2 regions of the Aneurinibacillus sp. XH2 genome follow, and region 1 is predicted to be linked to the other one. Evidence: riboswitches for the same ligand, from Rfam matches in the RefSeq annotation. Region 1 holds a riboswitch; the other holds the start of a gene.
What was found. Region 1 has a riboswitch for cyclic di-AMP ahead of ACH33_RS13120 (hypothetical protein). Riboswitches for the same ligand answer to the same signal wherever they lie in the genome.
Positions count from the first base shown of each region.

Region 2: it holds a riboswitch for cyclic di-AMP, as region 1 does, so the genes downstream of both, ACH33_RS05685 (C40 family peptidase) here and ACH33_RS13120 (hypothetical protein) in region 1, are expected to answer to the same signal.

Region 1 is NZ_CP014140.1:2,658,341-2,661,520, forward strand. Features, by position in the region: gene ACH33_RS13115 (hypothetical protein) at 1-1,131, opposite strand, end outside; cyclic di-AMP (ydaO/yuaA leader) riboswitch at 1,302-1,428, shown strand; gene ACH33_RS13120 (hypothetical protein) at 1,432-1,785, shown strand; gene ACH33_RS13125 (enoyl-CoA hydratase-related protein) at 1,923-2,720, opposite strand; gene ACH33_RS13130 (DUF533 domain-containing protein) at 2,856-3,180, opposite strand, start outside.
Region 2 is NZ_CP014140.1:1,166,295-1,169,474, forward strand. Features, by position in the region: gene ACH33_RS05675 (anion permease) at 1-59, shown strand, start outside; gene ACH33_RS05680 (arylamine N-acetyltransferase family protein) at 382-1,134, opposite strand; cyclic di-AMP (ydaO/yuaA leader) riboswitch at 1,467-1,593, shown strand; gene ACH33_RS05685 (C40 family peptidase) at 1,614-2,183, shown strand; gene ACH33_RS05690 (SHOCT domain-containing protein) at 2,510-3,133, opposite strand.

The DNA of each region.
Region 1 (3,180 bases):
CGTCCATTCCGCCAAACGAGCAAGCGCCTCACGGATAAATGCGATAAACTTTTCCAGTTCTTCCTCGTTAAATACAATTTCATCCCCGTTAACGCTCGAAGTCACCACCATAGAAGTAACGAATCGCGTCATCGGCACGTATTCGTCATTAAGAAAATAAAACACGTACGGATATTGTTCAACAAGGCGACTTGCCCAGGCGTTCACCGCTTCATTCTGCATAACATCTTCCAGTTCGCCGGAAAAACCGTAAAATGAAAACACAAGTCCTGCCTTTTTCTGGCGAATCCGTTCTTTGTCTTGCAACACTTCGTCAAAAAAAGTAACCAGTTTTGAAATATCCTCCTGCTCAACCTCTTCGCGCGAAATTTGGATGGGCGTAATATGGGCGAACTCATTATCTTCTGCCAGCTCTTCTTCCTCTTCTGCGCGCTCCGGTTCCCCCCCTATCTCCGCCTGCTTTTCTTCCATCGCAATACGTTCCGACATCATCTTCAACCATTCTTCAAAACGGCGCCAATCCGCTTCGTCCAATTCCCAGCCAATGGCTTCGGCAAACGCTGTAGCCCGTTCACGAGCATCCCATCCAAGCGCCTCGCACGTATCATAAATCATCACAAATCGGCTCTGCATAAACGTTCGCTGTTTTTCCGGGTGAGAAGGAAGCACGAACGTCCGGTAAATCTGTGCCGTCTCCTCATCTGTCCAATCAAAAAATGCGGTCGCATCATAGGTTTCTCTCTCCGCCCCTTCAATGTATTTTCCGATGCGTTTGCCTAAAAATTCATCCGCTTCTGCCATCAGTTCTGGAGAGAGACGCAGTTGCAGCCGACCTTCTCGACGTAACCCCAGCTCAATTTGTCCTAAAATGTCTTCCACTATACGAGCGATTTGTTTATAACTGTGATGCTCAATTTTTTCCCGGGTAATAACATATATTTGCGGCTCATCACGTCGTTCCAACGCTCTGTTTGAACCATGTTCATTTTCCCCCGAATTAGGTAGAGAAGCACTTTCCTCCGCTAGCTCTTCCCAAGGTATCTCGCCCGTCCGTTCCGCATCCACGCACTCACTTTCGTGTTCTTTCTGCTTTCGTCCTGCAAATACTTTGCGCAGGAATTGTCTGACCATGCTTCATCCTCCTGTTGCCTTTTCCTCAACGTATTCGACACGCTTTTCTTTTTTTCCTACACTATTTTACTGGGAAAAAAACGACACGAAAAGCATCAAAAGCACGTAATCCGTGCACGCTAAAAATCTAATTGACAACAATCGTGCCTGTGCTTTATTATAATCCAATCATGATTCAATCGCCGAATCCGAAAGGAGCGGGGGACCCATATAATAGGGGTGAATCACCTCTGGTGTAGGGCATTGCCTTGTGTCCGAACCCGTCAGCTAACCTCGTAGGCAAAGTTAAGGAGAGGAATTATGGTCAGCTTTTTCAGGAGTGTATTGAAGAGGGAAAATAAAGCAAAGTCACTGGAAGAACTACAAACTGATGCTAAAAAATGCTTGTCCGCTTTGATAGGGAAAAAAGTGACTGTAACAGTGGAAACAAACCAAGAGAAGAAAGAAATGAAAGGAATTCTAAAAAAAGTATCAGCCGAAATTATGGGAAATAAACACCAATGCTTGCATTTCTACCTCGATATTAATACGCAAAGCATCGGGACAATGGAAGTGAGTTCAGTATATGAAGATGACAAAAGCATAGTCATTCTCTGCGAACCGGACTATGCGCGACCAGGCCACTACAACAAAATTATTACTGTGACTAAATAATATACGCACCCTGCTTTTACAGCAGGGTGTCAAACTAAATGCTGCTAAAATTGACTAATCAACACGCCTGATAGAAAACAAACCATAACGAGATTGATACCTCGCTATAGTCTGTTTTTTGTCTTCTCATCCTCTCACTATTCTCCTCTGAACTGCGGCTTGCGCTTTTCGCTGAAAGCATTGAGCGCTTCCACGCGATCTTTAGTCGGAATAATCGTTTCATAAGCTTTCGTTTCAATTTTCAAGCCGGTTTTCAAATCAACTTCCGTCCCGTAGTTGATAGCATATTTCGCCTGAATAACGGCGAGCGGCCCATTCTGCATTATTTCTTCCGCCAGTTCCCGGCATTTAGGAATAAGTCCCTCACGCGTTGTCACTCCGTTAAGAATGCCGAGCGATTCAGCTGTTGCCGCATCGATTTTACGCGCTGTCAAAATCAGTTCTTTTGCTTTGCCTTTTCCGATAAGGCGGGGCAGGCGCTGCGTCCCGCCTGCGCCCGGAATAATCGCCCAACTTACTTCTGTCATGCCAAGCTTCGCTGAGTCGACCGCATAACGAAAATCGCAGGCTAGCGCCATTTCAAAGCCGCCGCCGAAACAAAAGCCGTTAATCGCGGCGATGGTCGGCTGGGGAAGCTCTTCTACCATATCGAACACGAAGCGAATTTTATGGATAAACTGGCGTACCTGCGCTTCGCTCATTGTCCGTCTTTCTTTCAGATCCGCACCCGTGCTGAACGAACGCTCTCCAGCCCCAGTGAAAATGACGGCACGGATGTCCCTGTCAAAGCGGATCTGATCAAGAGTTTGCTCAAGTTGCGTGAGCGTTTCATAATCAAAGCAATTCAATTCATCGGGACGATTCAGTGTTACAAATGCAAGGTGTCCCTCTTTTTCCATCAGTACTTTCGATTTTGCCGCTCCTTCATTATTCATGCATTTGCCCTCACTTTTCCTATCGTTTTCCATACACTTTTGCAGTAAAAGTTCGACAAATGTATGCGTTTTCCTTCTATTATTAATGCTCATCATATGAATAGCACAACAAATATATTTTGCAACGAAAGTTCCTTAACGGTTTGTCACAATGTTTTCCCAACGCGCCATCCAAGCAATCCCTTCCCTTACCCACTGTTCGATTTCTTTGATTTTATCCAGGGCAAGACCAAGCGCCTGCCCTATCGAGTAGATAAGAGCAATTTCTTCCGACACAATTTCCTTGTCCAGCGACGCCAACTTAAACATTTTGCGAATCAACATCATTTTCTCCAGTGTAGTAAGATAAGGACTTACCTCTAATGCTAACGCTTTCGGATCTTTCGGGTTTTCCAAATCATCATGGAAGATCTGGCGCTCACGCACAGTAAATGTATCCAGGTTTACTTGCTGAAAAATT
Region 2 (3,180 bases), 1.5 Mb from region 1:
ATATTATTATTTGGCTAGGAGTTGGCTCCCTTTGGTGGAAACTACTTGGTTTATGGTAGATAGAGTCTTAAAGAAAAATCTCGCTATCTAAATGGGTGGCGGGATTCGTTGCTACAGGTCTTCCAGAAACAACCCGTTTGTATGATTTACAACACACTTGTGCCACATAATTTTCACCAAAAATAACCTGGCCTTGCGCCGGGTTATTTTTGGTGGCTACTAAATGAAAGTGGAGCCATGTTTGCCATCATGGAGCATGAAAATTATCCTCCCCCTGGATGCTTTAATTTCTATGTAGATGATGTTGATACACTTTGAGAACAGGTGAGAGATAAGGGAGAAGTAGTGGAAGAATTATTTTCCACTGCATATGGAATCAGGTTATAATATTATTCCGAATCGCTGCTTCAAGATTTCGTTTCTTTCTTCGGAAGACAAAATCATCCGTTTAGTTTTTATGGAGTTAATTGTCTCGATTAGTGAATCACCCGAAATAGTGATTCGACCATTAGGTGTAGCAAGAGAACAGATAAGTTTTTTCGTGAAATGAGACTCCGAAGAAGTTTGCTGGTACTGATTCATTTCATAAAACTCGTCAAGTTTACGAGGTTTTTTCGTGAATTTAAATTCTGTAATCCATTCATTCTGCACTAATTTCTGGAAACATAAGGTCTCGGAATTTGACTCACTCGTGATACGGTACGAACCACTGACATCGGTGACAATGTCTCCCGAAAGCTGAAGAGGGCTACGCACGGAATCACCAAACCCGACATCGACGATATAGTCTTTTTCGAGGTGTACTAAAAGAGCCATGTGGTCGAACTCAGGGCCATATGTACCATCACCGTGATGAACCCGGCCAGAAACCAGTGACACAGAGAAACCCACATTTTGTAGAAGCCAACCTAACAGTCCGTTCAATTCATAACAATATCCTCCTCGTTTACTTACAACAATTTTTTGGTAAATTGCTTCAAGGTTTATTTCAATAGGACGGGAGTTTATGATGTCCAAGTTTTCAAACGGGACGGACAGCATGTGACGCATTTGAATGAATTGAAGCGACTGGTAATCGGCGTGAATGTCTTCAATATCAACACCAATACGTTTGAGGTACTCGCGTACGTTCAATCAAATCTCCTCCTATGCTTAACAACTTTTCACGTTGTGTATCTGCCATCCAGAAAATATCACCTCTATAAGTATATGATACACACTTTATTCCCTCAAGAAAATTGATTTGTGTTGATAAAAAATTTTACTACATATATGAAGCGAAAGCAGGAGCAGAGCTTGATTTTATCAAAAATTAGGAAGATCTTCGGTTCTTTTTATTTTTGGGCAAGTCTAATATATTAACTTAATGTGCATATACCGGGACTCATTATTGTCGGAAATACATGGGGACACACCCATCCCTTTACTAATGTACCGCTCGTCTTTATACGGTAAGGTAAGAAAGGATTCAATGAATGCCTAGTCCATCAATTGGAACGGGGGAATCATTTTATGGGGTGAAATCGTGTATACGATCGGGCACCTTTCAACCGAACCCGTCAGCTAACCTCGGAGGCATGGGAAAGGGAGAGTGTAATAATTTGTTAAAACGCATGATTACTATTGCAGGAATGACTGGGGTTTTGCTTACCGGAATGAGTAACTTGGTACCTCAACAAGCTCAAGCACAGCAAGTTGAATCACAGCAAGGCGAAGCATATACATGGCCTCACCAGGTGAGCACCAAACAACAGACAGATCCATTTACAAACAATAGGCCAACGCAAAGTGCTAATTTAACTACTGGGTCAGCAACAGGACTTCAGATCGCTAATTATGCCAAACAGTTTATCGGTATACCGTATGTACATGGAGGAAGATCCCCGCAAACCGGATTCGATTGTTCAGGATTTACTTCATATGTGTACAAGCATTTCGGCATCTCGATATCAACTGGTCCTATCGGACAACTGAAACAAGGCTACCAAGTAAGCAAATCCGATATGCAGCCTGGTGATATTGTCTTTTTCCATTCGGGATCACGTAGCGGCTATCACGAAGGAATATATATCGGAAACAATCAGATGATTCATGCACCTGCTCCAGGTAGAGGTGTACAAATCACCGATCTAAGTTCGTCATGGTGCCAAAGCCACTTTGCACAGGTACGCAGATACTTTTAGTTTATAAATCACTTTTCTTTAAAAGAGAGAGCACTGAAAAACGATTGCATTTTCTGTGAACTGAGTGTTGCTGGATTATTTCCAGTGGCATTCTTTATTTTTGTTAACTTTAACTATTCACTTTGTTAACATACGGATTCATTTATAACGAATGGTTAAACTCATAAATGTTTCCTTAGTGACATAAAGCTAGGGGATTTAATTGCTTATTAGGAAATACAAGAAAAAGCACCCATCTTCCGCTTTACGGAAAAAAGTCGGGTACTTTTTCGGTGCTCTCCCGTTTAGGTGGAGGGGCTTTAGATTCTTAGGTTTCAATGGATGGATTAACGCATAAAGCCAATTGTCTTTTCTTCATTTTTCTTAGATTGTATTAACTCTTTCTTTATTTCATTAAATTCTTCTTCCGAGATTATATTTTGTTCTTTAAGCTGTGATAGCCTAAATATTTCTGCGGAAATAGAAGAAGGTTCTAAATTATGATAGTGAATATGGTTGTAGTATTTTTGATTAATATATTTCTCTTTTGCTTGCTGTAATTCTTTTATGAAATCATGTACTTTTTCTGACGAAGGAATATTTTCAAAAAAGACAATGTCTGTTTTATGATCAGATAAAGAAGTATAAGTATTATAATTAAACCAAAACATTATCCAAAAAAAACATGAGATAGGTGAATAAAAAGTCAAAGAGTCTAGCGCTTCTGCTTTATCAGTGTTAGAACTTGCAAACAAATAGTCCCATGCCATCATGGCACTTATTAACGTAAAAATGATAGCTGCAATAAAGGATTTTTTAGGGAATACCGAGAAAGATACCTGATTTTCAGGAATATCTTCGAATTTAATAAGTTTGTCATGCTTAAAGAAAAAGCGTTTATAACCATATAATAGTCCATTTTCAGTGATTTTAAAGGTACGTATAACAAACTTGCTTTTTTGTACTAACATTGTGTATTCACCGCCCATAATATCAAAAGTTACTTTAATAGTAATTA